DNA from 3 places in the Clostridium sp. MB05 genome. Region 2 is predicted to be linked to each of the others. Evidence: predicted binding sites of a transcription regulator. Region 2 holds the regulator's gene; each other region holds the start of a gene.
What was found. The regulator Rex, encoded in region 2, represses fermentation and respiration genes when NADH is low (regulators of the CRP and FNR family bind a similar motif). The targets are predictions, from matches to a motif close to ATTGTTAANNNNTTAACAAT.

Region 1 (10,277 bases), 1.5 Mb from region 2:
AATGAATAGTTCTTCTTAGAAATTAAATATAAAAAGAATGGTCCTCCAACTAATGAAGTTATTATTCCTATAGGTATTTCTATTGGTGGAAAAAGTCCTCTAGCTATAACATCTGATGCTATTAAAAATATTGCACCTATAAGTGTTGAAAGTGCTATAAGTTTTTTATGATCACTTCCTACTATAGTTCTACATATATGAGGAACTACAAGTCCTATAAATCCTATTGCTCCTGTTATAGCAACTAATGCTGATGTAAGTAATGTAGATAGTATTAAAATTATAGATTTTATAATCTTTATATTTATTCCAAGTATTATTGCACTATCATCACCTAGAAGTAATATATCTAGTGATTTAGACATTATTAATGATGCTATAATAACTACAACTAATATAATAAATGGAAATAATAAAACGTCCCACTTAGCTCCTCCTAAACTACCAATAGTCCAAAAAAGAGCACTTTTTGCTTGATTTGAATTTTCTGCTGAATATATAAGTAAGTTAGTAAGCGATGAAAATATTGTTGATATTGCCATACCTGATAATACTAGTCTTGTTGTAGATGTTGTTCTGCCCATTTGAGTTCCTATTGCAAAAACTAATATTCCTGAAATTAAGGAACCTATAAAAGCCCCTACCCCAATACTATTTATCCCAAGTGATGATATGCCACCTAAAACTATAACTGCAACAGCACCACAAGATGCCCCTGATGATATACCTAATATGTATGGCTCTGCTATTGGATTTTTAGTAACACATTGCATAAGCACTCCACAAAGTGCAAGGCCTGCTCCACATATAGCTCCCAATATCACCCTAGGTAATCTTATTTCCCATATAATATTTTGTGTCATTACGTTTCCTGCATCACTATAAATTGCTCCATCTGTTAATTTACAAAGTAGTACCTTATATACTTCTCCTGGTTCTATATATGTGCTACCTATAGCTATTGCTATAACTATTGTACCTAACAGTATTAAACTTAAAGCCACAACCCAAAATAAAAAGCCTTTCTTTTTAGTGACTCTTCTTTTATCTTTTAAAGCTTCTTGCATTAATTACCTTCTCCAAATAAATATCCGTGCACTTGCTGTATTAACTTAGGATTTCTAACACCTGGAGAAAGATCAGCTAATCCTACAACATATATTTTGTTGTTTTTTATAGCTGGTACATCCTTAAGAGCAGGATGAGCTTTTAGGAAATCTATTTTCTCTTGTACTGGCTTACCTGCCATAAAATCAGTTACTAATATAACTTCTGGCTTCTCAGCTACTATACTTTCCCAACTTACATTTATATAAGGCTTATTTGCTGTCTTTCCAAATATATTATTCCCACCTGCAAGCTCTATTAAGTTGTTAGCAAGACCAGCTCCAACTACCATTGCATCATTTTCACCTGAATCACATACCATCATTTTCACTCTATCTTCTTCTTTTATGTCTCCTACCTTATCAGTTACAACTTTTATATCCTTTTTCATTTTATCTATTACTTCTTGAGCTTTATCTTGTACTCCAAATATTTTTCCAAGCAATTCAAAATCTTCATAAACAGTTTCTACTGTTGCATCTACTCTATAAGACTTAGCCATAAATGGAGTTATATCTTTTGATATAAGGTCACTAGGTGATCCTGTGCTTTGTTCACTTATAGATGAATCCCATCCACTTACAAAGTCTGCACCTGTAGCTAGAAATCCTTCCTTAGAAACAGCATGTCCTTCTGAAATTTTAAGCTCTGGTATTTTATTGTAAGCTTCTTCAAATTCTGGCAATATAGGATTATCTAAAAGAGCCGTTCCAACCATTCTATCTTCCAGTCCTAATGCCAGTAACATTTCTGTCATAAATTGAGATAATGTAACTGCCTTTTGTCTTGGAGAGTTTACTGTTACATCATAATCTTTAGCCCCATCTGAATATACATATTTTACTGTTTCAAAATTACTTGCTTGAGCCTCAGTATTTGTTTTTTGCCCCTTAGCTTTTTCATTATTAGAACAGCCTACTGTACCAAAAGCTAGCGTAGCTATAGTTACCATAATTATAAGCTTTTTTGACCTCTTATTCATAAAGTGTTATCCTCCGCTTTCTATTCCATAAATTATGTTTTGAGTTAATAAGTATTATTTAACAAGCTACAATTTCCTTAATCATAAACTCTTTCCCACTTAATAATTCCCAATGATTTTCTTCGCAATATGGACAAGCATCCTTATTTTGAATAAGATTGTAAACTTTATTACACTTTTTGCACATAACATTGCCTGGTAATATTTCAATTTCTAATTTTGTATTCTCTAATATAGTACCATCCACTGCAGCTGGGTAACAGGATTCAATATATCTTGGAATCATTGATGAAAGCTCCCCAATTTGAAGAACTATTTTATCTATTTTTGTTAATGCATTTCTTTGTGCAAAGTTTTCAACTGTTCTAACTACTTCAAAGACAACTCCTAATTCATGCAACTAAACTCACCTCTACTTCTCTATATTAAAAATCTAAGGGGAACCTTAAGTTCCCCCTATATCTTTTTTCAATCTATCTTTCCTTTAGACATTATCAAATAAATAATTAAGAATTTCCTTTAAGTATCTTCTTAACTTTTCTAGCATTAATTACAATTTTACGCTTAATTGTATTCTTAATAACCTTTGGCTTAAGTTGTTTAAGAGTTACACTTTGTGCATCATATTTTCTATAAAGAGAAATAGCATCAAACTTACATCTAGTTGTACATGCTCCACATCCTATACATGTATATTCATCCACTGTTGTAGCACCACATCCAAGGCAACGTTCTGTTTCCTTCTTCATTTGCTCTTCAGTAAATGTAGGACGTAAATCTCTAAATGTTTCTTTTGATTTAGCTCCATCCACATGATCTATTCTATTTCTCTTAATATTATCATAACCCTCTAACCTTAAGTTTTCTTTATCAAAGGCATGATATTCCCTTCTATCACGACCTAAAACTAAGCTTTGACCTGGATGAACAAAACGATGAATTGATATGGCAGCTTCTTTACCTAAAGCAATAGCATCTATAGCAAATCTAGGTCCAGTTAAGGCATCTCCACCTGCAAATACGTCTGGTTCTCCAGTTTGTAATGTAAATGAATCTGCTTTAATTGTCTTATTTGGATTTAATTCTGCTTTGCTATTTTCTAATAAGTTACCCCAGTCCATTCCTTGACCTACTGAAATTAAAATATGACTTGCTTTAACAACCTTAACTTCCTTTTCATCAAATTTTGGATTGAATCTTTTATTTTCATCAAAAACAGAAATACATTTCTTAAACTCAATTCCAACTACCTTACCATTTTCAGTTAGAATTCTCTTTGGTCCCCAAGAATTATTAATTTCAATATCTTCTGCTAAAGCTTCATCAATTTCTTCATCTAAAGCAGGCATTTCTTTTCTTGATTCAAGACAGAACATAGAAGTTTTAGCTGCACCAACTCTTGTACCAGTTCTTGCAACGTCAATTGCAACATTACCACCACCGATTACAACAACTTCTCCATCTAGCTTAATATCATTTCCTAAGTTAACTTCACGTAAGAAATCAACTCCAGTCATAACACCTTCTGCCTCTTCACCTTCTATACCAAGGTTTCTTCCTGCTTGTGCACCTATTGCAACATAGAATGCTTCATAGCCTTGACCTCTTAATTCTTTAAGAGTTACATCTTTTCCTACTTCAACACCAGTTTTGAATTCTACACCTAATTCTCTTAAAATTTCTATTTCTGCATTTATTACATCTTTTTCTAATCTATAAGATGGAATTCCAAGTGTTAACATACCACCGAGTACCTTTTGCTTTTCAAATACAGTTACCTTGTATCCATCAATAGCTAAGTAATATGCACAAGATAAACCTGAAGGTCCACCACCTACGATTGCAATTTTCTTACCATATTCATGTCTTTTCTTTGGCACATAACGATGTTCTGTATTTAAATCTTGCTCAGCAATGAACTTTTTAATTTCATCTACAGCAACTGCTTCATCAATTTCTCCTCTAGTACATGCAGATTCGCATTTTCTTGGGCAAATACGTCCACATACTGCTGGGAATGGATTTTCATTTTTTATAAGCTCAAGTGCTTCTTTATATCTTCCTTGAGAAGCAAGCTTTATATAACCTTGAACAGAAATATGTGCTGGACAATATGTTTTACAAGGACTTGTACCAGTCTCAACAACGTTTTCTCTATTTATACGATGGTCAACATTCCATTTATCTTCGCCCCACTCTGTATTATGAGCAAAATCTACTCTCTTCTTCTCAGGAATTGGTGTTTTAGTACATAATTTTTGACCTAATTTTAATGCATTAACTGGACAAACTTGAACACATTCTCCACAAGCCACACATTTGTCTTTATCTACTTTTGAAACATAATTTGAACGCACAAAATCATTGTTTCTGAACATACCAGCAAGTCTTGTAGCATAACATGAACATCCACAACAATTACAGATAGCATGAGTATGTCCTGGACCATCTGCATTTGGTATTTGATGCATTAAACCATTTTCTTCAGCTCTCTTAATAATATCAAAAGCTTCTTCACGAGTAATAGCTCTACCTCTACCTGTACGTATATAGTATTCTGCCGCATGTCCAAGTTGAATACACATGTCTTCTTTTAAGTGTCCACAACCTTCACCCATAGCTTCTCTTGATGTACGACAAGAACAATCTGATACAGAGAATACAGTATTTTCATTAAGATATTTAGAAATTTCTTCATATGAAGCTCTTCTAGTTTCTCCTTCAATAGCTGTTTCTATTGGTATAACACGCATAGTTCCTGTTCCTACTGAAAAAACACCTGCTGTAAGAGGAGCTTTTTTTCTTCCATATGCCTCAAAAGCTTCTGCAATTTGCTTATAATTTTCAACACTTTCTCTATTAGGATGATTAACTATCATTTCCATTTGTCCTGGAACCCAAAGATCATACCAGTATTTATCAACCCCATCTATTTCACCAATGAAACAAACACCAGCAACAGCTAAATCCCATAGTAATTTTGCTGTTTCCTCTACAGATTTTCCACATAAAGCTGCAACTTCTTCTGCACTCTTCTTTTTACGAAATTCAAGATGAAGTCCTACTTCTGCCATTTCTGTTGTAACAACAGGCTCAAGAATTTTATACTCAGGCTGATCTGGCTTAATTTCAGATTTCGACCCAGATTTTTTCATACTTATGTGATTTGCAAGATCCAATACCTTCTGATTTACCATTAATATATTCCCCCATTTTTTTAATTTATTATATCTCTAATTTTCATTCCAATTCTTAACTTCAGTACGCACCCAATCTGCCCACTCCTCAATACCTTCTCCGGTCTTCGCAGATATTGGTATTATTTTTATATTTGGATTTAATTTAGTAATATACTCTTTAACTTTCTCTAAATCAAAATCAAAATAATCCATTGCATCAATCTTATTAATTAATACAACATCTACAATAGAAAACATTAAAGGATATTTTAATGGTTTATCATGTCCTTCAGGTACACTTAAAATCATTGCATTTTTTGATGCTCCAGTATCAAATTCTGCTGGACACACTAAATTCCCTACATTTTCTAATATTGCAAAATCAATTTCTTCTGTTCCAAGTCCTAGTAAACCTTGTTTTGTCATATCTGCATCTAGATGACACATTCCACCTGTATGTAATTGAATTACTTTTGCGCCAGTTTTTGAAACAGTATTAGCATCAACATCTGAGTCAATATCAGCTTCCATAACTCCAATTCTCATTTCATCTTTTAAGGCATTAATTGTTCTTACAACTGTTGTTGTTTTACCTGAACCTGGTGATGACATCAAATTCAATAAAAATGTCTTATCTTTTTTTAACTCTTCCCTAAGCAAATCTGCTTGTCTATCATTATCTTCAAAAACACTTTGCTTAATCTCAAGAATTTTATAAGTTTCCATATTATCCACCCCTTATTTAATAATAAATTTTATTTTTTCTTTTTTTACATTTAACTTTCCCCTTTTTAACTTAAATAATAAAAAAAGTATTTCATACAATAAAAGTACATTATAAAAACATAATATTATTGACCAATTTTTCTTAACATAATTAACATAATTAAATTCACCGAATCTGATTATGTTAATAATATAACATACTTTCTTCTTATTGTAAACATATTCATAAATTGTTTTGATATTCCTTTTGTGATATACTTTAACAAAATTCAAAATCATTATGTTTTAAAATTAATTGCACGAGGAATTATATTATGAAAAAATTAACAGACCGACAAAAGCAAGCTATTGCCACAAAACTTAGAATTACACAGATAGCAACGAATCTTTTTAAAGAAAAAGGCTTTGAAAATGTAAAGATTCAAGAAATTTGTGATGCATCTGAAATTTCAACCGGTGCCTTCTACCATCATTTTAAATCTAAAAATGAAATAGTTAATACAGGTTATGAGCAAATAGATTTGTTATTAAAAGAACGATTTGAGTCACAAACCTTTAATTCAAATATAGAAAAAATGATGTACTTGTTTAGTGAGGGACTTTCTTTACTCCAAGATCTAGGATGGCTATTTGTATCTGATGTTTACAAGAATATTCTTTCTATAGATAGTAAATATACTTTAAAATCAGATCGTTTTCTTACAGTTGAAATTAAATCTGCTATAGAATCAGCTATAGAATCTGGTGAGCTAAAATCTAATATTTCTTCTGATGATTTAACTAAAACTCTTTTAAGAACATCAAGGGGTGTTATTTTTGATTGGTGCCTTCATCAAGGAAGTTATGACCTAAAAACTAATATAACTTTTGACTTAAACTTAATACTTGCTAATTATAAAAAGTAGCCTATTAAATCTAAAAAATCTCTGAAAGTGTTTATTTTACTAGTTTTAAAAGCATATAAAAAGGATGTCGCGAAACGCGACATCCTTTTTGTTAGATTAACTAGATGTAGTTTCTATATTATTTCTTTCTTATTGGTATCCATACCTCAAACTTTGAATTTGAAGGATCTGCATTTAAATAAACTTCGATATCTGGTGCATCTGCATACTCATATCCTGAAGTTGGTAGCCACTCAGTAAATGCTCTCATTTGAACTTCTTGAATTGCATCTGGCATAACCCCTCCTCCAGAGAAAATAGCCCAAGTGCATGCTGGTACCATATATTCATGCATACCTTCTGGTACTTCTTTATTAGTTTTAGTAGCAATATAGTATTCCCAGTTTTCTAATTCATCCATTGCTAAACTTAACCCTAAAACTCCATTAGATTTTTCATCCATTAAAGCTATTACATCATTAAGTCTTCCACTCTTCTCTGTCTCTGCCCAAAACTTTGGTACATACTCAAAATTCTCTTTAATATTCTTTTTAATTAATACCTTAACGCCAACAACTCTAAATTCATCTTTCTTAACTATGCTATAATTCATTTCCTCTACTCCTTTTATTGTTATTTTAAAACTTATAGGAGAATATGATTTTAGGAATGTTCCTTCCTTTTGTGCACTTGAAGGAGTTACATTGTGTAACTTTTGAAAAGCTCTATTAAAAGCAGTTGGAGATTCATATCCATAACGCATTGCTACGTCAATTACCTTATCGCCACTTTGCAAATCAATAGCCGCCTTTGTTAACCTCCGGTTCCTTATATATTCAGCAAGTGGTCTACCTGCTATATAAGAAAACATTCTCTGAAAATGATATACACTACAACATGCTAGCTTTGCTGCTTTTGTATAATCAATTTCTCCATCTAAATTATCTTCAATATAATTTAATGCTTCATTTAACCTATCTAACCATTCCATAAACTTCATCTCCTTACAATAAAAGTATAGCAATATACAAATTTAATAACCTCTCATTTTCTGCACAAATATGAGAGATTAACTATATGTAAATTTAATCTTTATTTCTATTTCTCAAGCAATATAAATATTATATATAGAAGAAGGTAGTAAACACAACCTATGCTTACTACCTTAAGGTATAATATTGAGCTTTAATTTTTATTAATCTAAGTCTTCCCCATTACTTTCTATAACCTTCTTATACCAGTAAAAAGATTTTTTCTTGTATCTTTTGAAGGTGCCATTTCCTTCATTATCTTTATCTACATATATAAAGCCATAACGTTTCTTCATTTCTCCTGTAGATGCACTGACTAAGTCAATACATCCCCAAGTAGTATAACCAAAGACGTCAACACCATCTATTTCAATAGCATCTCTCATAGCTTTTATATGCTCTCTTAAGTAGTCTATACGGTAATCATCATATATATTTCCATTCTCGTCTATAACATCTATTGCTCCTAAGCCGTTTTCTGCAATAAATAATGGTTTTTGATAACGATCAAATAAACTATTTAATGTAATACGGAATCCTAATGGATCTATTTGCCATCCCCACTCACTTGCCTCTAAGTAAGGATTTCTTAATGTAGGAAATACATTCCCTTGTGTTAATTTATTTATTTCTGGGTCAGCACTTGTTAATTGACTATTGTAATAAGATAAAGATATAAAATCTACAGTATGTTTCTTAAGTAGTTCCTTATCCCCATCTTCCATCTTAGGCATAATTCCTTTGCATTCCATCTCTTTTAAAGCATAATTAGGATAATAACCTCTTGCTTGTACATCTATAAAGAAATACCCTTCTCTATCACCTCTATAAGCCTTCCAAACATCCTTAGGATTACTTGTATTTGGATAAGTACTTCCTGCTGCAATCATACATCCAATCTTATTGTTTGGATCAATTTCATGTGCAATCTTAGTTGCAATAGCACTAGCAACAAGCTCATGATGAATAGCTTGGTATTGAACCTTTTCAAAGTTTTCTCCCTCTTCTTTTAATAATCCTGCTCCCATAAATGGTAAATGTAAAATCATATTAATTTCATTAAAAGTTATCCAATGGTTTACTAATCCCTTATAACGTCTAAATAATACGTTACATAAATTTTCATAAAAACCTATAAGCTTTCTATTTTTCCATCCACCATATTTCTTTATTAAGTGAATTGGACAATCGAAATGGGTAATTGTTACTAAAGGACTTATTCCATATCTTTTACATTCTTTAAATATATCTTCATAGAATTTTAATCCTTCCTCATTTGGTTTTTCCTCATCACCCTTTGGAAAGATACGACTCCATCCAATACTCATACGATAAACTTTAAATCCCATTTCTGAAAATAATGCAATATCTTCTTTAAATCTATGGTACATATCAATTCCATCTTTAGCAGGATAATAATATTTATCATCAAATCCTAACATCTTCATAGTTCCATCCATTACAGGGAAGCGATCTTCTCCATAAGGAATTACATCAACATTTGCTAATCCTCTGCCACCTTCATTATATCCACCTTCACATTGGTTAGCAGCAGTAGCTCCACCCCATAAAAAGTCTTTTGGAAATCTTTCATTATTCATTTAACTAACCTACCTTTTAAAAAATAACTGTAAGAAAGTCACTACTATTTTCAGATAATCCACTTTCTATAACATCAAAGTATTGATCATGGTTAGTAACAACTATAGGTGTTATAGTTGAATAACCCTCTTCCTCTATTCCCTTTATATCAAACTCAAGTAATTCATCACCTATTTCAACAGTATCTCCTTGCTTTACTTTAGGGCTAAAATGCTTACCTTGTAAATTAACAGTATCCATACCAACATGAATTAAAAGCTCTACTCCTGTTTCACTAGTTAATCCAATAGCATGATATGTTGGAAATAAAGTTGTAACTGTTCCTTTTACAGGTGATTTAACTATACCTTTAGATGGTTTTATAGCTAAACCTTTTCCAAGCACACCTTCTGCAAATGCATCATCTGATACTTCACTTAATGGAAGAATAGTTCCCTCCATAGGCATATTTACTACTTCTTTTTCTAAGTTTGATTTTATTACTTCCTTCTTAGTATCTTCAACTTCTACCTTGTCTTCTTCTTTATCTTTAAAGAATATCATTGTTAAAGCAAATGCAATAGCCATAGCAACAATAACACCAATTACAGCAACTTTAATATTATCCATACTATTAGTTGCTGGGTCTATCATTGCAGGAAATTCAAATATTCCTAATCCCCCCATAATAAACTCTTTTAAATCAGCATAACCATAATATGCACCTGCTACCCCTGATGCTATACAACTTATAATAAATGGCTTTTTAAGTGGTAACAGTATTCCA
Region 2 (10,277 bases):
ATTGGTATATAACACCAGACCATAAGGTCGCGAATGTTGACGTTATATTTTTTACTACTCCCTCTTAATGGAAATATTAAATTATAGACTAATTTTAAACTTATTTTAGAAAAATGTCAATACATAAAATTTGTCTAAAGAGGGGATACTAAATAGAAAAAACTTTTATAAATATTAAAAATTTCACAAAATAAAAATAAATAGCATAGAATGTATTATAGTATTACATGGAGTTGAAAGTTATTGATATACGGGCTAATATTAGCAGGAGGAAAAGGAACTAGACTTTATCCTTTGTCAAGGTCAAGTAAGCCTAAACAATTTTTGAAGGTTATAAATAACAAAAGTTTTTTACAAAATACTGTAGATAGAATAACTCCTTTAATTAAGAAGGAAAATATTTATGTGGTTACTAATAAAGGTTATGAGGATAAAATAAAAACAGAATTAAATAGCATAAACGTAAATAATATTTTCACAGAACCACAAAATAAAGAAACAGCGACTTGTATAGGTCTATCAGCTGTTAAGCTTTTAAAAAAAGATGGGGATGCTGTTATGGTTGTTTTACCCTCAGATCACCATATAGAATCTGAGAAGGTTTATATAGAAACATTATCACAAGCTGTGGATATTGCAAATAAGAGAAGAGGAATAGTAACCCTTGGAATAACACCAACTAGAGCGGAAACAGGTTATGGATATATTGAAATGGGACAAAGAATACAATCAGAGATACCCACTTATAAAGTAGCTAGGTTCACAGAAAAGCCTAATATAGAAGTTGCAAAAGACTTTTTATTAAAAGGAACTTATTTATGGAACTCTGGAATGTTTGTATTTAGAGCAGATGTAATATTAAGAGAGATAGAAAAATATTTACCTCAATTATATAAATCATTAATGGAAATATACAAACACATTGGCGAAGAGGATGAAGAAGAAGTTATAAATGAACAATATCCTTTAATAGATGGAATATCAATAGACTTTGGAATTATGCAAAAAACTAGAAAAGCTTTTGTAATAAAAAGTGATTTTATATGGGATGATATAGGAAGCTTTTCAGCTTTAAGCAGATATTTAGAAGAAGAGAAAAATAATAAAATAAGTAATAATGTATATCTTCAAGATAGTGAGAATTGTGCTATTTTTGGAGATAAAAATTTAATAATTGGATTGGGAATAAAGGATTTAGTTATAGTGGATTCTGGAGATGTAATATTAATAATGGATAAAAATAAAGATCAAGAAATAAAACATTTATTGGGTGACTTAACCAATAGGCCAGAATATGAAGACTATATTTAAAAGTTAAGATAGAAATTCCAAATGAAGTTCATAAATATATTTTTTAGTTTGGTCTAGTTAGATTATTTCATTAATTATTAAGTATCGATTGCTAATTATAAGTAGAGAAGAAGTGTCTTCTCTATTTTATTATATAAAAATATATAATAAAGAAATTTTAAAGTAATAGCTAGTAACAGTAATACATTGAATTAGAAATTATTATATGTGTATTATTAAAATTAGATTAGTTAGAATATAGAAAACTCTTATTGTTCTAGAAAGTAAAAATAAATTGAAATTAAATTCTGAATTTTAGCTTAATATTAAAGTTAGAAATTTAAAATACAAATTTTTTATTGTATAATTTAAATAAAAAATTAAGGAGATAAAAAATGGGAGTAGAGAAAAAAAGAGAGTTTATTATAAATACTATATACTTAATAATAGTTGGAGCAATAATATACATTACTATTAAATATGGGCTTGGATGGTTTATGCCTTTTGTTATAGGGTTTGGGATAGCATTTATATTAAAGCCGCTAATTAATTTCATATCAAGTAAGTTTAGAATAAATAGAAAGTTAGTAGCTGGAATAACAGTTCTAATTTTTTATGCAACTGTTGGTGCACTTTTTGCTTTACTTGTTGTTAAATTGTTTGTAGCTTTAAAATCAGTATTTATTAGTTTGCCTAATATTTATTTAACCAATATAGAACCAGCTGTATATGATTTACTTGATGGAATAGAGGTTTTAATAGCAAAACTTGATCCTGCATTAGTACAGGGAATTAATGATATAACTTCCTCACTTGTTGAGTCATTAGGAAGTATAATTACTAACATATCATCAGGAGTTGTTAAATTTGTATCTTCTACAGTATCATCAGTTCCAACATTTTTTATTATAGTTATATTATCTATTATTTCATCATTCTTTTGTGCAATGGACTATACAAATATTACAAGTTTCATAACTAGACAATTTCCGGATAAAGTTTCTAGTATAATATTAGATATTAAGGATTATATAGTAGGAACTTTATTTAAACTTATAAAGGCATACGCAATAATTATAAGTATAACTTTTATTGAATTATCAATAGGGCTGTCTATTTTAAAAGTAGAGGGTGCTATAACAATAGCAGCATTAATAGCATTAGTAGATATACTTCCAGTGCTGGGAACAGGTGGAGTAGTGATACCTTGGGTTATAATAGAAGCTATTAAAGGAAATTTTGGATTAGCAATAGGACTTGCGATATTATATGTAACTATTACTGTAATAAGAAATATATTAGAGCCAAAGATTGTTGGTCAGCAAGTAGGATTACATCCTTTAGTAATGTTAGTATGTATGTTTATGGGTGCTAGAATATTTGGATTCCTTGGATTATTTATTTTACCAATTATAGTTATTATTTTGAAAAATTTAAATGATAGTGGAAAAATACATATATTTAAATAAATTGAATAAAAATTAAATTAACTTATATTTTAAAATTGGAGAAACATATGAAAATTGAATTTTATGAAAAAAATACAATAGAAAATGAAAAATTACTTTATGCAATAATAGTTTCTAGGTATAGAGATAAATGGGTTTATGTAAAGCACAAAAAAAGAAGAACTTGGGAAATACCAGCAGGACATAGAGAAGTTGGAGAAGATATAAATTTTACTGCTAAAAGGGAGTTAAGAGAAGAAACAGGAGCAGAAGAATTTAAAATAACATATATAAATGATTATTCTTTAATAATAGAAGGCGAAAAAAGTTTTGCTTCTTTATTCTATGCAGAAATAAACTCTTTAGGAGAGTTACCAAATTTTGAAATAGGAGAAGTTAAGTTATTTGAAAGAGAGCCAAAGGAATTAACATATCCTTCAATACAACCTTTATTAATTAAGAAAATAAAAGAAATAAAGGGAATTAAATAAAAACATTAACAAAAAATGGATATAAATTTATAATGTTTAATAAAGAGAATTAAAAGTTAATATGATAATAAATGGAGATATAAACAAAAAAACATATTTGTTTTTTATCATCTATAGTATTATTATAAAGATATAAAAATAAAAGCGAGGTGAGGAAATTATGATGATGAATACTCACAAAGCTTTAGCACAACAATTTATAAACAATGTTGAAGAAGATAAAGTTTTTATAATAAATGATGGTCATTTTATTTGGGGAAATTTAAAACCTGATTCTGTATCAAAATATAAGTTTAAAAAACATTATATTGATGAAAGTTTTGAAATGATTGTAAAAAAAATAGAATTTTTATCTTCTCTAACTTTAGATGATATCTATACTAGATATTCACCTAATAAGTTTAATCAGGAATTAGGAGTTGTATGTCACTTTTTATGTGATTATTTCTGTATTCCACATTTTCAAAGATGGGAATTTAAAAGTGCTAATGCTATGAAAGAACATGTATTATATGAAAATGAATTAAATAAATTTACAAAGAATTATAATATTAAAAAAGATATAAATTTACATTTGACTTCAGAAGAAATAAGAAAATATATAATGAAGCTACAGGAAGAATATAATGGAAAATCCTCATATGAAAAAGATCTAATTTATGCTAGTCATATTTGCAGTACTGTTGTAAATATGGTTTTGAATGAAGTTGTTTTAAATCAAAAATTAAAAGAGCATATTGCATTGGTAATATAGAGAGCTGTAAAGCTCTCTTTTTTAGGTTTAGGCGAGTATAAAAGCTTAAAGTTTTGAAAATATGATTACATATGTCCACTTTTTTACAAAAGATTTTTATTTAAAGTTGACACATTTAATAAGAATAGCATATAATATTATTAAATAAACATATGAACAATTGTTCATATGAGTTTGGAGGGGAATTATGGAAGAAAATAAATTGGAAAGTTGTAATTGTACTATAATTCATAAAGATGTAGTTGAAAAAGTAAAAGGTTCTATACCAAATGAAGAAACTTTATATGATTTAGCTGATTTATTTAAGGCTTTCAGCGATTCTACAAGAATAAAAATATTATGTGCTTTATTTCAAGAAGAGTTATGTGTATGCGATTTAGCTGCTTTATTAAATATGACTCAATCAGCGATTTCACATCAACTTAGAGTATTAAAATCAAATAGATTAGTTAAGTTTAGAAGAGCTGGAAAAGTAATATATTATTCATTAGCAGATGATCATATTGAGCATATATTTAATGAAGGATTTAAGCATATTATTGAATAAGAAAGTGGGGATAGAAATGAGTAGTAATGAAATAAAATTGATTTTATCTGGATTAACTTGTGCGAATTGTGCAAATAAAATTGAGACTAGAGTTAATAATTTAAATGGAGTTAAAGAAGCCACTTTGAATTTTACAACTTCAAATTTAATTATAGAATTAAATGGAGAGAAACCAACAGAAGAAGTAATAGAAGAAACAAAATCAATAATTAAAAAGCTAGAGCCAGGAGTTAAGGTATTTGATAAAAATGATAATAATAACATTACTGAAAATGTTAATAGATGTACAAGTAGTTGCTGTTCTATAGAAAGCGATAGTGATAAAGAAAATCATAATCATGGGAAGGAACATTCTCATACCCATTTAAGAGGAGAAGATCATGGACATTCTCATGATGATTCACACGGACACTCTCATGATCATTCACATGGAGGAAAAGTTGGTATAAAGGAGAACATTAGGTTAATAATAGGTGCAATAATATATATAGTTGCTATCATTTCAAAAGAAAATTCAATGATATCAATAATACTTTTTGCTCTTAGTTATGTTTTAATTGGAGGAGAAGTAGTTTTAACAGCTATAAAGAATATATTCAGAGGAGAAGTATTTGATGAAAACTTCTTAATGACAGTTGCTACTTTAGGAGCCTTCTTCGTAGGTGACTTTAAAGAAGGGGTAGCAGTTATGTTATTTTATGAAATAGGAGAGGTATTCCAATCTTATGCAGTAAATAGATCTAGAAAATCAATAACATCTCTTATGAATATAAGAGCTGAATATGCTAATATTTTAGTAGATGGAAAAGAAGAAAAAGTTAAACCAGAAACAGTCAATATAGATGATATAATAGTTATTAAGCCAGGTGAAAGAGTACCTTTAGATGGTGTTGTATTAGATGGAACAAGCTTTGTAGATACATCAGCACTTACTGGTGAATCAGTTCCAAGGGAAGTTTCTGTGGGAGAAGATATCTTAGCAGGATTTATAAATACAAATGGTGTTTTAAAAGTTAAGGTATCTAAAAACTTTAAAGAATCAACAGTATCAAGAATTTTAGAATTAGTAGAAAATGCATCTAATAAAAAAGCACCAACTGAAAAGTTTATAACTAAATTTGCAAGAGTATATACTCCAATAGTTGTATTTTCAGCTTTAGCGTTAGCTATAATACCTCCATTAGTTATAAAGGATGCAAGTTTTTCAGATTGGATTTATAGAGCTTTAATATTCTTAGTTGTATCTTGTCCTTGTGCATTAGTAGTTTCTATTCCTCTTGGATTATTTGCAGGGATTGGAGGAGCATCTAAAAAAGGTATATTAGTTAAGGGTGGAAATTACCTAGAAGCTCTTAAAGATGTTAATACAGTTGTTTTTGATAAAACAGGAACTTTAACTAAAGGAGTTTTTAAGGTAACAGAAATAAATAATAATAATAATAATATTTCAAAAGAAGAATTAATAGAGGTTGCGGCTATAGCAGAAAGCTTATCAAATCATCCAATAGCTCAATCTATTATAAAGGAATATGGAAAAGATATAAAAAATGAAGAGTTAAGTGATTATGAAGAAATATCAGGACATGGAATTAAAGCCTTAATTAACGGAGCAGAAGTTTTAGTAGGTAACTATAAATTAATGGAAAAGTTTAATATAAGTTATAATGATATAGCATCAATTGGAACAATAGTTCATATTGCTATAAATAATGAATATAAAGGTAATATAGTTATATCCGATGAAATAAAAGAAGGTGCTAAGAAAGCCATAGAAGGCTTGAAGGAAGCCGGGGTTTCTCAAACTGTTATGTTAACAGGTGATAATAAATCCGTGGCAGAAAAGGTAGCATCACTAGTAGGCGTTGATAAGGTATTTTCAGAATTATTACCAGGAGATAAAGTTGAAAAGGTAGAAGGTTTAATAAAAGATAATTCAACTCAAGGAAAAGTTATATTTGTTGGAGATGGAATAAATGATGCACCAGTTTTAGCAAGAGCTGATATAGGAGTTGCTATGGGAGGAATAGGTTCAGATGCAGCTATTGAAGCCGCAGATGTAGTTTTAATGAAAGATGATCCAGAAGCTTTAGTTACAGCCATTAAAGTTGCAAGAAAGACAAATAAAGTTTTATGGCAAAATATAATATTCTCATTAGGAGTAAAAGTATTAGTATTGATTTTAAGTGCTTTTGGAGTAGCAACAATGTGGGAAGCAGTATTTGCAGATGTAGGAGTAACTTTAATAGCAGTTCTAAATTCAACTAGATGTTTAAAATAATTTTATAACTATTTTATTGACAAATTTCATCATATTAAATATAATGAATTAGGTTGAAAATTTTCAGGCGTAAGGGAAGCATACAAGATCATTATCTTGTTTACAAAGCTTTGAGAAGCTTTGTATAAATTTGAGACTTATGTATAACGGATCTGCTACGTTATACATAAGTCTATTTTTTATAACTAAATATAATTAAATTAATTTTTATTGGAAAATATTTTATTAAATGTTTATTAAGTATATAATCTATTTTTAGATTTTAAGAAAAATAAAAGAAAATTTTGAAACTTTGTTAAATACGTAACTCAAGTTGTTTTAAAATTTTAATAAAAGTGTTAAAATATATATTATAAATTTGGTAATAATAAAGTTTTAATATATGAAAATAAATTTGATTAGGAGAATGAAGGTTATGGATAAGAAAAAGAATATTTCTATGGCTGTAATTAAAAGACTGCCAAAATATCATAGATACTTACAAGAGTTGTTAAGAAATGATGTAGATAGAATTTCTTCAAAAGAGTTAGGAGAAAAGATAGGCTTTACAGCGTCACAAATACGCCAAGACTTAAATTGTTTTGGAGACTTTGGCCAACAGGGTTATGGATATAATGTAAAAGATTTATATAATCAAATAAGTCTAATATTGGGATTAAATAAAGAATACAAAGGAATAATAGTTGGAGCAGGAAATATAGGTCAGGCAATAGCAAATTACAGTAGATTTTCTCAAATAGGGTTAACTATAGAAGCTATATTTGATGCAAATCCTAAGCTTATTGGAATGAAAATAAGAGATATAGAAATACAAGATATTGATAACTTAAAATATTATTTAGGAGATAATAGTATAGATATAGGAATAATTTGTGTTCCTAGAATAAATGCACAAAAGGTTAGTGATACTTTAGTAGAAGGTGGGGTAACGGGCATATGGAATTTTGCTCCAGTTGATTTATCTGTACCTGAAGAAGTAACAGTTGAAAATGTTCATTTATCAGAAAGTTTACTAACATTAATATATTTACTTCATGATAAAGATGAAAGTAAGTAGTTACATTAAAAAATTGCCTAAAATTAGAAATATTTATTGCAAAAGAAAATTTAAGAGTTTATAATAATAATTGAAGCGGGGGCTTCAATTATTTTTTTTGTTAATTGTTACAATATTAACAAATGGTTTATTTATTAAACATATAGATTATTAAAGAATTTTTGATATGTTTAGTTAAATATGTCACATTAAAGGGTATAAAGTATAGGTTTGAGAAGCTTATATAATTAAAGATTAATGAAAAATTGAATAATTTTATATAAGTATAGTTAAAGGGAGGACTTTATTATGGAGTTAAAGAATGTAATTCTTGAAAAAGAGGGAAATCTAGCTATTGTTACAATTAATAGACCTAAAGCTTTAAATGCTTTAAATTCAGGGACTTTAAAAGATTTAGATGCAGTTTTAGATGATTTAGAAAATGATCAAAATATTTACTGTGTCATACTAACAGGATCTGGGGAAAAAGCTTTTGTTGCTGGAGCAGATATTTCTGAAATGAAGGACTTAACTGAAGATGAAGGAAGAGAATTTGGTCTTTTAGGAAACAAAGTTTTCAGAAGATTAGAAAAATTAGACAAGCCTGTTATTGCGGCTATATCAGGATTTGCTTTAGGTGGTGGATGTGAATTAGCTATGGCTTGTGATATAAGAATAGCTTCAGAAAAGGCTAGATTTGCTCAACCAGAGGTTGGTCTTGGAATAACACCAGGATTTGGAGGAACTCAAAGATTACCAAGATTAGTTGGTGAAGGAAAGGCCAAAGAGCTTATTTATACTTGTGCAACTGTAAAGGCAGATGAAGCTTTAAAAATAGGCTTAGTTAATAAAGTTGTAGCACTAGAAAGTTTAATGGAAGAAGCTAAAAATATGGCAAAGACTATAATAGCAAATGCTCCTATAGCAGTAAGGTTATGTAAAGATGCTATAAATAGGGGGATGCAAGTAGATATAGATAAAGCTATAGAAATTGAAGCCGAAGATTTTGGTAAATGCTTTTCTACAGAAGATCAAAAAGAGGGCATGGAAGCATTTATGGAAAAGAGAGCCAAAAATTTTTCTAACAAATAGTCAGAAAAAATAAAATATAAAAAAAATTCAAATTAAAATAATTAAAAATATTTAAATTAAGTAAATTCATATAATTAAAAAAGGTTCAATATCAAGGAGGTATATTAAATGAATTTTCAATTAACTAGAGAGCAAGAATTAGTGAGACAAATGGCTAGAGAATTCACTATAAATGAAGTAAAACCAATTGCTGCTGAAATTGATGAAACTGAAAGATTTCCAATGGAAAACGTTGAAAAAATGGCCAAGCTTGGAATGTTAGGAATTCCTTTTTCTAAAGAGTACGGTGGAGCAGGTGGAGACACGCTTTCTTATATATTAACTGTAGAGGAGCTATCAAAGGCTTGTGGAACTACAGGGGTTATAGTGTCTGCCCACACTTCTCTTTGTGCATCTTTAATAGAGCAGTTTGGAACTAAATATCAAAAAGAAAGATATTTAAAAGATCTTGCAACAGGTAAAAAACTTGGTGCTTTTGGTTTAACAGAACCAGGAGCAGGTACAGATGCAGCAGGTCAACAAACAGTAGCAGTATTAGATGGAGATAATTATATATTAAACGGATCAAAAATATTTATAACTAATGGAGGAGTAGCAGAAACATTTATAATATTTGCTATGACAGATAGAAGTAAAGGAACAAAGGGAATATCAGCATTTATAGTTGAAAAGGATTTTTCAGGATTCTCAATAGGAAAGAAAGAAGAGAAACTAGGAATTAGAGCTTCTTCAACAACAGAATTAGTTATGAGTAATTGTATTGTTCCAAAAGATAACTTAATTGGACAAGAGGGTAAAGGTTTTGGTATAGCTATGAAAACTTTAGATGGAGGAAGAATAGGTATAGCAGCTCAAGCTTTAGGAATAGCAGAAGGCGCATTTGACGAAGCAGTTGCTTATATGAAGGAAAGAAAACAATTTGGAAGACCATTAGCAGCATTCCAAGGTTTACAATGGATGATTGCAGAAATGGATACAAAAATAGAAGCTGCAAGACACTTAGTTTATAAAGCAGCATGCTTAAAGGATGCTAAACTTCCATATTCAGTAGAAGCAGCAAGAGCTAAACTTTATGCAGCAGAAGTTGCTATGGATGTAACAACTAAGGCTGTTCAAATATTCGGTGGATACGGATATACTAGGGAATATCCAGTTGAAAGAATGATGAGAGATGCTAAGATAACTGAAATCTATGAAGGAACATCAGAAGTTCAAAAAATGGTTATTTCAGGAAATGCATTAAGATAATAAGGGAGGATTTATAGATGAATATAGTAGTTTGTTTAAAACAAGTTCCAGATACAACAGCTGTTAAGATTGATCCAAAAACAGGAACACTTA
Region 3 (10,277 bases), 850 kb from region 2:
ATTACACACTTACCAACAGGAGTTGTTGTTGCTTGTCAAGATGAAAAGTCTCAATTAAAAAATAAAGAAAAAGCTATGAAGGTTTTAAGATCTAGATTATATGAAGCTGCAGAAGCTGAAAGAAGTGCTGGTATAGCAGAAGATAGAAAAAGTCAAGTTGGCTCAGGAGATAGAAGTGAAAGAATCAGAACTTACAACTATCCTCAAGGAAGAGTTACTGATCACAGAATCGGATTAACACTTTATAAGTTAGAATCATATTTAAATGGTGATATAGAAGAAGTGATTAATGCATTAATTACAGCTGATCAAGCTGAGAAAATGAAGAATATGGGTAATACTGACGCTATTTAATAAAAAAAGCCTTGCATTTAATTATGTAGGGCTTTTAAAGTAGGTGGGAAGAATGAAAATAAACAAAGCATTAAAAAAAGAAAAGAACCATAAAAAGCAATTCTTTATATTAATGTTAATATTATTTACAATACTTCCTTTAGTAGCTTTCTTATCACAAATTAATGGTATATTTTTATGGATATATTTAGCTATAATAGAATGTTTAATAATAATAGCTTGTATAACAAAGCTAAATTATCATAGGCTAAAATTTACTTGTAACAACAATAAGCTTAAGTTTAAAAGTGGATTGTTTTTTAAAGAGTCAGTAATTATATGTGATAAAGTGGCAGTGGTACATACAGATAGAACTAAGGAAGATATGGATATAATACTAATAACTACTGTTAAGTTTAGAAATAAATATTTAAAAAAAATAACAAAAGGATTTATTAAAAGGTATCCAGAAGCTGCAGAAGAATATTTAAAGGCTAAAAAAATAAATCCAGAAGAAACATACTATTTCCAAGTTATAAAAAGAGGTGCTCTTAAAAAGTATAATTTATTAGATGAAATATATAAAAATTGTGTTAGGGCATCCTACACATCTTCAGCTATAGAAAATATAAAGATAGCTAGAGAGCAAATAGAAATATAAAAAGAAAGAAGGTAAGACTTTTGGAAACAAAGGTAGCTATTATAAAAGATATTAATGATGATATTAAATACATAGAAGAAGCAGCTAAAATTATAAAGGATGGAGGAATTGTTGCATTTCCAACAGAAACTGTATATGGATTAGGAGCTAATGCGTTAAATGTTAAAGCTGTAGAAAAAATATTTAATGCGAAAGGAAGACCGCAAGATAATCCTTTAATAGTTCATGTTTCATCAAAGGATATAAATAATTTGGTAAAGAATGTACCAGAAGTAGCACAAAAGCTTATAAATAAATTTTGGCCAGGGCCATTAACAATAATATTAAATAAAAAAGAAATAATTCCTAGTAGAACTAGTGCTAATCTGGATACAATAGGTATTAGAATGCCTGATAATGATATCGCATTAAAGCTTATAGAGTTATCAGGATGCCCGATTGCAGGTCCTTCAGCTAATATTTCAGGAAGACCAAGTCCGACAGAAGTTGAAAGATGTATTGAGGATTTAAATGGAAGAGTTGACTATATTGTTGGAGGAAAAAGAAGCAATGTTGGAGTGGAATCTACTATAGTTGATTGTACAGTTAATCCACCAGTAGTATTGAGACCTGGTGGGATAACATTAGAAATGTTAAAGGAAGTTAATAAATATATAGATATTGATGAAGCTATAAAAGGAAAACCAAATGAAAATTTAAAGCCCAAAGCTCCTGGAATGAAGTACAGACATTATGCACCAAAAGCAAAATTAAAAATAATAAAGGGAAATAAAGAAAAAACTATTGAAAAAATTAATGAAATGGTACAAAATTATATAGATAATCAAAAAGAGGTTGTAATATTATCAACTGATGAAATATATAATAATTTTAATGGTTGTAAAGTAATTTCTTTAGGAAGTGAAAAAAATCTATACGAAGTAGCAAGGAATCTTTTTGAATCACTTAGAACTTGTGATGATTTAAATGTTGATGTTATTTTATGTCAGGCTTTTGATGAAAAAGGTGTAGGGCTAGCTATAATGAATAGATTAAATAAGGCATCAGGTTTTGATATAGTAGAAGTATAATTAGGGAGGGAAGGGGGAGACCTTTTCCTTTTTATTATATAAAATTTACCATTATAATGGTTAGGAGGTACATTCTTATGAAGATAGCATTAGGCTCAGATCATGGTGGAGTTGAATTAAAGGAAGAAATAAAAAAATATTTAACTCAAGAAGGATATGAAATAAGGGATTTTGGAACTAGTTCCAATGAATCATGTGATTATCCAGATTATGCTATACCAGTAGCAGAAGCAGTAGTAGCAAAAGAATTTGATTTTGGAATTTTAGTATGTGGAACAGGAATAGGAATAGGAATTGCAGCAAATAAGATTCCAGGTGTAAGAGCAGCTTTATGTAGTGATACGTTTAGTGCACATGCCACAAGAGAACATAATGATGCAAATATATTAACTATTGGACAAAGAATTGTTGGGCCTGGATTAGCTTTAGACATAGTAAAAACATTTTTAAATACTAAATTTGAAGGTGGAAGACATCAAAATAGAATTAATAAAATAACAGAGTTAGAAAAAAGATATAATAAATAATATAATTGTTAATGCAATAGGAGGAATATAAATGAGTAAAGTAACACAAATAGATCATCCATTAATATTACATAAGTTGGCTTTTATAAGAAGTAAGGAAACTGGTTCAAAGGATTTTAGAGAACTAGTAGAAGAAGTTTCAATGCTTATGGCTTACGAAGTAACAAGGGATTTAAGTACAGAGGAAGTAGAAATAGAAACTCCAATTTGTAAAACAAAGTGTAAGATGTTAGCAGGTAAAAAAATGGCTATAGTTCCTATCTTAAGAGCAGGCCTTGGAATGGTAGATGGTATGCTAAAGCTTATACCAGCAGCAAAGGTTGGTCATGTAGGATTATATAGAGATGAAGAAACTCTTCAACCAGTAGAATACTTCTGTAAGTTACCTCAAGATATAGCAGAAAGAGATGTAATAGTAGTAGATCCAATGTTAGCTACAGGTGGATCAGCAGCAGATGCTATAACTATGCTAAAGAAGAGAGGAGCTAAGAATTTAAGACTTATGTGCTTAATAAGCTCTCCAGAAGGTATAGAGTTTGTTCAAAAAGCTCATCCTGATGTAGATATATATGTTGCTGGAATAGATGAAAAATTAAATGAACATGGATATATAGTTCCTGGGCTTGGAGATGCAGGCGATAGATTATTTGGAACTAAATAATTAAATTAATATAAATAAGGAGTAGCTTTTTATAAGTTGCTCCTTATTTAATGTCGAGGAAAGTATAAAAATTTAAAGTTTTGAAAATGTGATTATATAAGGCTTTTAGTAATTCAATGTAAAAAAGTAGAGTTGTTTTATACTTTCCTAACCTTCAGTTTGTAAGTGACATATGTAAGTTTGCGTTGACTTGGAGCGGAGCGAAGGAATAAGTAAACTTACATATGGCTACTTTTTTATTATTGAGCATAAAAAAGATATCTCAAATATATTTAAAAAAGTTAGATTAATAGAGTTTAAATGTAGAAAAATTAAGGCTTAAGATAGAGCAATATTTGTTTATTTGCTAGTAAGAGTGTATAATTATATAAGCATTGAATTTACGAAAATATGTAATAATTAAACTAGAATAAAGCTTATAAAAAATAGAAATAGTAAATATTAATAATGGAAATAATTTAATTTATATATAAATCAGGAGGAATCTAGAATGAATAAGAAAAAAGTTATAACTATATTTGGAACCAGACCAGAAGCTATAAAGATGGCTCCTTTAGTAAAAGAACTAGAAAAAAGGGAAGGAATAGATTCAAAGGTTTGTGTAACAGCACAACATAGAGAAATGTTAGATCAAGTATTAGATTATTTTGATATAAAACCAGATTTTGATTTGAACATAATGAAGAGCAAGCAAACTTTAACTGGAATAACTAATAGGGTTCTAGAAGGATTAGAAGAAATATTTTTAGAAGAAAAGCCTGATATGATACTTGTTCATGGGGATACGACTACTACATTTTCAGGAGCACTTGCAGCCTTCTATCAACAAATTAAAGTTGGGCATGTTGAAGCAGGTCTCAGAACCTTTGATAAATATTTTCCATTCCCTGAAGAAATGAATAGAAAACTTACGGGAGCATTAGCAGATTTACATTTTGCACCAACAAAAGGTTCTAAAGCAAATCTTTTAAGAGAAGGTGTTAATGAGAGAGATATCTACATAACTGGTAACACTGTTATTGATGCTATGCTTCACACAGTAAAGGAAGAATATATATTTGAAAATGATATACTAAACACGATAGATTTTGAAAATAAAAAAGTTATAATGATTACTGCTCATAGAAGAGAAAATTGGGGGCAAGGAATAGAAAATATATGTGATGCATTAAGTAAGATAGTAGAAGAAAATAAGGATGTAGAGCTAGTATATTTAGTGCATTTAAATCCAGTTGTTAAGGATGTTGTAAACAGAAAATTAGGAGACAAGGAAAGAGTTCATTTATTATCACCATTAGATACTAAAGAAACTCATAATTTAATGAATAAGTGCTTTATGGTAATGACCGATTCAGGTGGACTACAAGAGGAAGCACCACACCTAGGAAAACCAGTATTAGTTCTTAGAGATGTAACAGAAAGGCCAGAAGCAGTTGAATATGGAACTGTAAAATTAGTAGGTACTGATATTGAAAAGATAATAACTGAAGCTAATAATTTAATAAATAACAAAGATGAATATACTAAAATGAGTAAGGCGGCTAATCCTTATGGAGATGGTTTAGCATCAAAGAGAATTGCAAATATAATTGAAAATTATTTTAACATAAGAACGTTAGAAATAGAGGAATTTTTAAGATAGATTTTGAAAATTATGGTTGAATAAAAGGGATAAAGTGATATAATTAAATTGTGTTAATTGTTTAACAAATTAGATGATTCTGACTATTATATGGAGGAGATGTGGATTATGAGAGAAGTTATAATTGCAAGTGCAGTAAGAACTGCTATTGGTTCATTTGGAGGAGCATTAAAAGACGTATCAGCAGCAGAATTAGGAGCAGTAGTAATAAAGGAAGCTGTAGCTAAAGCAGGTATAAAGGGTGAATTAGTAGAAGAAGTTGTAATGGGTAATGTTATTCAAGCAGGACTTGGACAAAATGTTGCAAGACAAGCAGCTATAAAAGCTGGATTACCAGTAGAAGTACCTGCTATGACAATAAATAAAGTTTGCGGATCAGGTTTAAGAACGGTTGCATTAGCAGCTCAAATGATAAAAGCAGGAGACGCAGACATAGTTGTAGCTGGTGGTATGGAAAATATGTCTCAAGCACCTTATCTATTAAAAACATCTAGATGGGGCCAAAGAATGGGCGATGGAAAAATGGTTGATTCTATGATAAATGATGCCTTATGGGATGCATTTAACAATTATCACATGGGAGTAACTGCAGAAAACATATCTAAAGAATGGAATTTAACAAGAGAAGAACAAGATGAATTTGCACTTAACTCACAATTAAAGGCTGAAGTTGCTATTAAGGCAGGTAAATTTAAAGATGAAATAGTACCAGTTGTTATACGACAAAGAAAGGGAGAGCCAAAGGTAGTTGATACTGATGAATATCCAAGATTTGGTGCTACAATTGAAGGAATGGCTAAGTTAAGGCCTGCATTTATAAAAGATGGCACAGTAACTGCAGCTAATGCATCTGGTATAAATGATGGAGCAGCAGCTTTCGTAGTTATGAGTGCTGAAAAAGCAGAAGAATTAGGTATTACACCATTAGCAAAAATAGTTTCCTATGGACAAAAAGGATTAGATCCTTCAATTATGGGATATGGACCTTTCCATGCAACAAAAAAAGCTTTAGAAGTAGCAAATTTAAAAATTGAAGATTTAGATTTAATAGAAGCCAATGAAGCTTTTGCAGCTCAAAGTTTGGCAGTTGCAAAAGATTTAAATTTTGATATGAGTAAAGTTAATGTAAATGGAGGAGCCATAGCATTAGGCCATCCAGTTGGAGCATCAGGTGCAAGAATATTGGTTACATTACTTCATGAAATGCAAAAGAGAGATGCTAGAAAAGGTTTGGCAACTTTATGCATAGGTGGAGGAATGGGAACAGCTCTTATAGTTGAAAGAAAATAACTTTATATATAAAAGCTCTCGATATAAAATCGAGAGTTTTTATTTTGATATGAATTATAAAGATATTAATAGATAATAATAATAAATGAGAAAATATAATATTTACAATATAAAAGTGATATGTAGAACTGTATAAAATTTAAAGTAATATCTATAATAAGATTATTAAAACCTATATAACTGTTATATATATATAAAATATAAATACATACAAAAATATTTAGGAAAAATTATAAAGAAAAAAACTAAAAAATGAATAATCGAATAAATATTTATTCATCCTTTAAAATAGGCACTAATAAATTATTACAGTATAAATGAATAAAAATTCATATAAACAAACAAAAATTGAAAAAAATGTAAATTTAATTTGAAAAAACTATTATGAAAATGATAACAACGGTAAAAATCTATATTTATAATATTCTGAATATTCTTTAAAATGAATAATAATTCTTTGATATTACTACACTAGAAGAAAATAGATGTAAAAATGAAGTTTGTTAAGTAAATAGAACTTAAATACTTAAAATCGTTAAATATAGATGTTAAATGTATTATATGAATAAATATAAGATTTTCATTAATGTTTTTAGAGTAATATAATAACAAGAGTTAGTTGGGAGTGAGGATAAAATGAGTAGAGAAATGAATAAGTTAATTTCTAATATGATAAAATATGATTTAATAGCAGGATTCATTTTTGTACTTATATTATCCTTTCTAATAGACTTAAAAGTGGCTTGTGTATTTTTATTAGGATTAATAGTATCATTAACAAATTCTATAGTTAGTGGATTAATCTTAGAATATTCTTTAAATAATGGTAAAAGTATATTTTTAATTCTTGGATATATTATAAGAATATTTACTATCATTGTTATAGCATTGCCATTTTTAAATAACTTAATACAACTTATATCATATCTTACAGGATATTTATCACATTTTGTTTTGATAGTATTCTATTGGATAAAAACAGGGAAAGGAAGTGATTAAGTGGAACCACTAGAACCAATATGGTCTTATGTTGCTGGGCCAATTAAGATTGAAATAGTTCCAGAGGTGGTAATGCAGTGGATAACCATTGTGTTAATAGCTATTATTGCTATATGGTCAACAAGAAATATGAAGCTCAGACCTAATAAAAAGCAAGCAATAGTAGAATCTATATATACTATGTTAAAAAATGTAGTAACGGCTAATATGGGAGAAGAGTTTTTAGACATTATTCCTTTTATAGGAAGTTTAGCGGTATTTTTATTGTTTATGAATTTTACTGGATTAATAGGACTTCCTGTACCAACAAAGAACTTTACTGTAACAGTGGCATTAGCCTTAATAACTTTTTATATGGTACAATTTTATACTATACGAAAATACGGTTTGAAAAGTTATTTCGGAGGGTATACATTCCCTCTTGCTATAATTACACCAATAAATATATTAGAGAGAATAATGCTTCCAGTATCATTGGCACTGAGACTATTTGGTAATATACTAGCAGCTACATTCTTAGTAGAATTGTGTTATGAAGCATTGCATCACATAGGATTTATAGCACAGATAGGAGTTCCTGTACCATTACATGCATATTTTGATATTTTTGACGGTGGTATTCAAACAGTAATATTTGTAATGTTAACGATGATAAATATTAAAATGATAGCAGAACATTCAGGACATACAGAACATTAATTTTTAGTTAAGTATTATATTAATTTATTAATTATATAATTATTATATTGTTTTATATTAAAGGAGGATTTTATTATGGAAATATCAATGAGAGCATTAGGAGCAGCTATAGCTGTATTAGTAGGTATAGGAGCTGCAATTGGAATAGGAAATGCAACAGCTAAGGCTGTAGAAGGAATATCAAGACAACCAGAAGCTAGTGGTAAGATAACTACTGCATTAATGCTTGGATCAGCTTTTGCAGAAGCAACTGCGATTTATGGCTTATTAGTATCAATCCTTTTAATATTCGTTGGAGTAAAATAGTGTCTTATGGCTCCAGAAGGGAGGTAGTTATATATGTTAATGGAAATAAATCCTAGCACCCTTATAGCCACTATAATTAACTTTATTATTCTTTTTGCAATTTTAAAATATTTCTTTTTTGCTAAGGTTGAGGCTATTGTTAGTGAAAGGGAAAATCTGATTAATGACCAACTAGATAATGCAGAAGAAGAATCAGAAAAAGCAAGAATGCTAGCAATAGAAAATGAAAGAGTATTAAAAAATGCTAGAGAAGAAGGTAAAAAAGTTACTGAAAGATATAAACAAAAAGCAGAAAAAATATATGAAGAAATAGTTGAAGAGGCTAATCAAGAAGCTAAGGTTATTTTAGAGAGGGCAAAAGTAGAAATCAATAGAGAAAAGGAAAAAGTAGAATATCAATTAAAGAAAGAGGCTATAGATTTAGCTATTGAACTTTCTAAAAAGGTTATAGAGAAAAATATAGATGAAGAAAAGAATAGAGAGTTAATTGGAGAATTTATAACCAAGGTAGGTAATTCATAATGTATGAATATTTAGACCGTAGATATGCATTAGCTCTTTACGAAGTAGCAGAAGAAAAAGGAAAAGTTCAACAGTATCTTCAAGATTTAAGAGAAATTTGTAACCTTATAGAAACAAATAAAGAATTCTACGAAGTAATTAAACACCCTCAAATTAGTACAAAAAAGAAAAAAAGGACTTTTATAAATATATTTAAAGGTCATATAGATGAGGAATTATTATCATTTTTATTAATTCTTATAGAAAAAGATAGAATACTTTATTTAAAAGAAAAGTTAAAGGAAATGGAAAAAATAGATTTAGAGAGAAAAAACACTCTAAATGGAATAGTAAAGACTACAGTTCCTTTAAATGAAGAAGAGTTCAGTAATTTAAAGTCTAAATTAGAAGAAAAGTATAATAAGAATATTATACTTGAACAGATTATTGATGAAAGCATTCTTGGAGGAATATACGTAAGAGTTAATAATGATGTTATAGATGGAACAGTTAAATCTAAATTAGATGAGCTAAGAGATTTGATGCTTAGAACAGAATAGAGGTGAAGGTATGAATATTAAGCCTGAAGAAATAACTTCCATAATCAAAAAGGAAATAGAGAGATATGAAAAAGAAATAAAAACTGTAGACTCGGGTACTATAATTCAAATTGGTGATGGTATAGCAAGAGTTTACGGGTTAGATGATTGTATGGAAGGTGAATTATTGGAATTCCCTAACAATGTTTATGGAATGGCTTTAAACTTAGAGCAAGATAACGTAGGTTGTGTTCTTTTAGGATCAGAAGAAGGAATAAGAGAAGGCGATATCGTTAAAAGAACTAATAAAATTGTTGAAGTACCAGTAGGTGAAGCTTTATTAGGAAGAGTAGTTAACTCATTAGGAGATCCTATAGATGGAAAAGGTCCTATAAATAATTCTGGTTATAGATCGATAGAAGTACCAGCTCCTAGTATTATAGACAGAAGCTCTGTTAATGAGCCTTTACAAACAGGTATAAAAGCAATAGATTCTATGATACCGATAGGAAAAGGCCAAAGAGAGCTTATAATTGGAGATAGACAAACAGGTAAAACAGCTATAGCTTTAGATACAATATTAAATCAAAAAGGTAAAGATGTAATTTGTATTTATGTTGCTATTGGACAAAAACAATCAACTGTTGCAAATATAGTTAATACTTTAGAAGAGTTTGGTGCATTAGATTATTCTATAGTAGTAAGTGGTACAGCTTCAGAATCAGCACCATTACAATATTTAGCTCCATATGCAGGATGTAGTATGGGTGAATATTTTATGCATCAAGGAAAAGATGTACTTATAATTTATGATGACCTTTCTAAGCATGCAGTAGCTTATAGAACAATGTCATTATTACTTAGAAGACCACCAGGTAGAGAAGCATATCCAGGAGATGTTTTCTATATTCACTCAAGATTACTAGAAAGAGCAGCTAAGCTTTCAAAAGAGAATGGTGGAGGATCTTTAACAGCTCTTCCGATAATTGAAACCTTAGCAGGTGATGTAACAGCATATATACCAACTAACGTTATCTCAATAACAGATG

Region 1: the regulator Rex is predicted to act here: its motif matches at 6,175-6,194, upstream of hypB (hydrogenase nickel incorporation protein HypB).
Region 3: the regulator Rex is predicted to act here: its motif matches at 4,944-4,963, upstream of ACH36K_RS18230 (acetyl-CoA C-acetyltransferase).

The regions. Positions count from the first base shown of each region.
Region 1 covers NZ_CP174370.1:3,171,704-3,181,980, forward strand. The annotation lists gene ACH36K_RS14835 (FecCD family ABC transporter permease) at 1-1,067, opposite strand, end outside; gene ACH36K_RS14840 (ABC transporter substrate-binding protein) at 1,067-2,089, opposite strand; gene ACH36K_RS14845 (hydrogenase maturation nickel metallochaperone HypA) at 2,148-2,489, opposite strand; gene ACH36K_RS14850 (FAD-dependent oxidoreductase) at 2,596-5,286, opposite strand; gene hypB (hydrogenase nickel incorporation protein HypB) at 5,323-5,994, opposite strand; gene ACH36K_RS14860 (TetR/AcrR family transcriptional regulator) at 6,309-6,899, shown strand; gene ACH36K_RS14865 (GyrI-like domain-containing protein) at 7,018-7,869, opposite strand; gene ACH36K_RS14870 (6-phospho-beta-glucosidase) at 8,074-9,510, opposite strand; gene ACH36K_RS14875 (beta-glucoside-specific PTS transporter subunit IIABC) at 9,527-10,277, opposite strand, start outside.
Region 2 covers NZ_CP174370.1:771,443-781,719, forward strand. The annotation lists gene ACH36K_RS03880 (mannose-1-phosphate guanylyltransferase) at 244-1,311, shown strand; gene ytvI (sporulation integral membrane protein YtvI) at 1,686-2,759, shown strand; gene ACH36K_RS03890 (NUDIX hydrolase) at 2,807-3,229, shown strand; gene ACH36K_RS03895 (zinc dependent phospholipase C family protein) at 3,390-3,983, shown strand; gene ACH36K_RS03900 (ArsR/SmtB family transcription factor) at 4,171-4,530, shown strand; gene ACH36K_RS03905 (heavy metal translocating P-type ATPase) at 4,547-6,808, shown strand; gene ACH36K_RS03910 (redox-sensing transcriptional repressor Rex) at 7,224-7,865, shown strand; gene ACH36K_RS03915 (short-chain-enoyl-CoA hydratase) at 8,154-8,936, shown strand; gene ACH36K_RS03920 (acyl-CoA dehydrogenase) at 9,045-10,184, shown strand; gene ACH36K_RS03925 (electron transfer flavoprotein subunit beta) at 10,202-10,277, shown strand, end outside.
Region 3 covers NZ_CP174370.1:3,870,939-3,881,215, reverse strand. The annotation lists gene prfA (peptide chain release factor 1) at 1-354, shown strand, start outside; gene ACH36K_RS18255 (hypothetical protein) at 407-994, shown strand; gene ACH36K_RS18250 (L-threonylcarbamoyladenylate synthase) at 1,015-2,064, shown strand; gene rpiB (ribose 5-phosphate isomerase B) at 2,142-2,591, shown strand; gene upp (uracil phosphoribosyltransferase) at 2,623-3,252, shown strand; gene wecB (non-hydrolyzing UDP-N-acetylglucosamine 2-epimerase) at 3,743-4,894, shown strand; gene ACH36K_RS18230 (acetyl-CoA C-acetyltransferase) at 5,003-6,184, shown strand; gene ACH36K_RS18225 (ATP synthase subunit I) at 6,821-7,183, shown strand; gene ACH36K_RS18220 (F0F1 ATP synthase subunit A) at 7,184-7,882, shown strand; gene atpE (ATP synthase F0 subunit C) at 7,958-8,188, shown strand; gene ACH36K_RS18210 (F0F1 ATP synthase subunit B) at 8,228-8,710, shown strand; gene ACH36K_RS18205 (F0F1 ATP synthase subunit delta) at 8,710-9,249, shown strand; gene atpA (F0F1 ATP synthase subunit alpha) at 9,260-10,277, shown strand, end outside.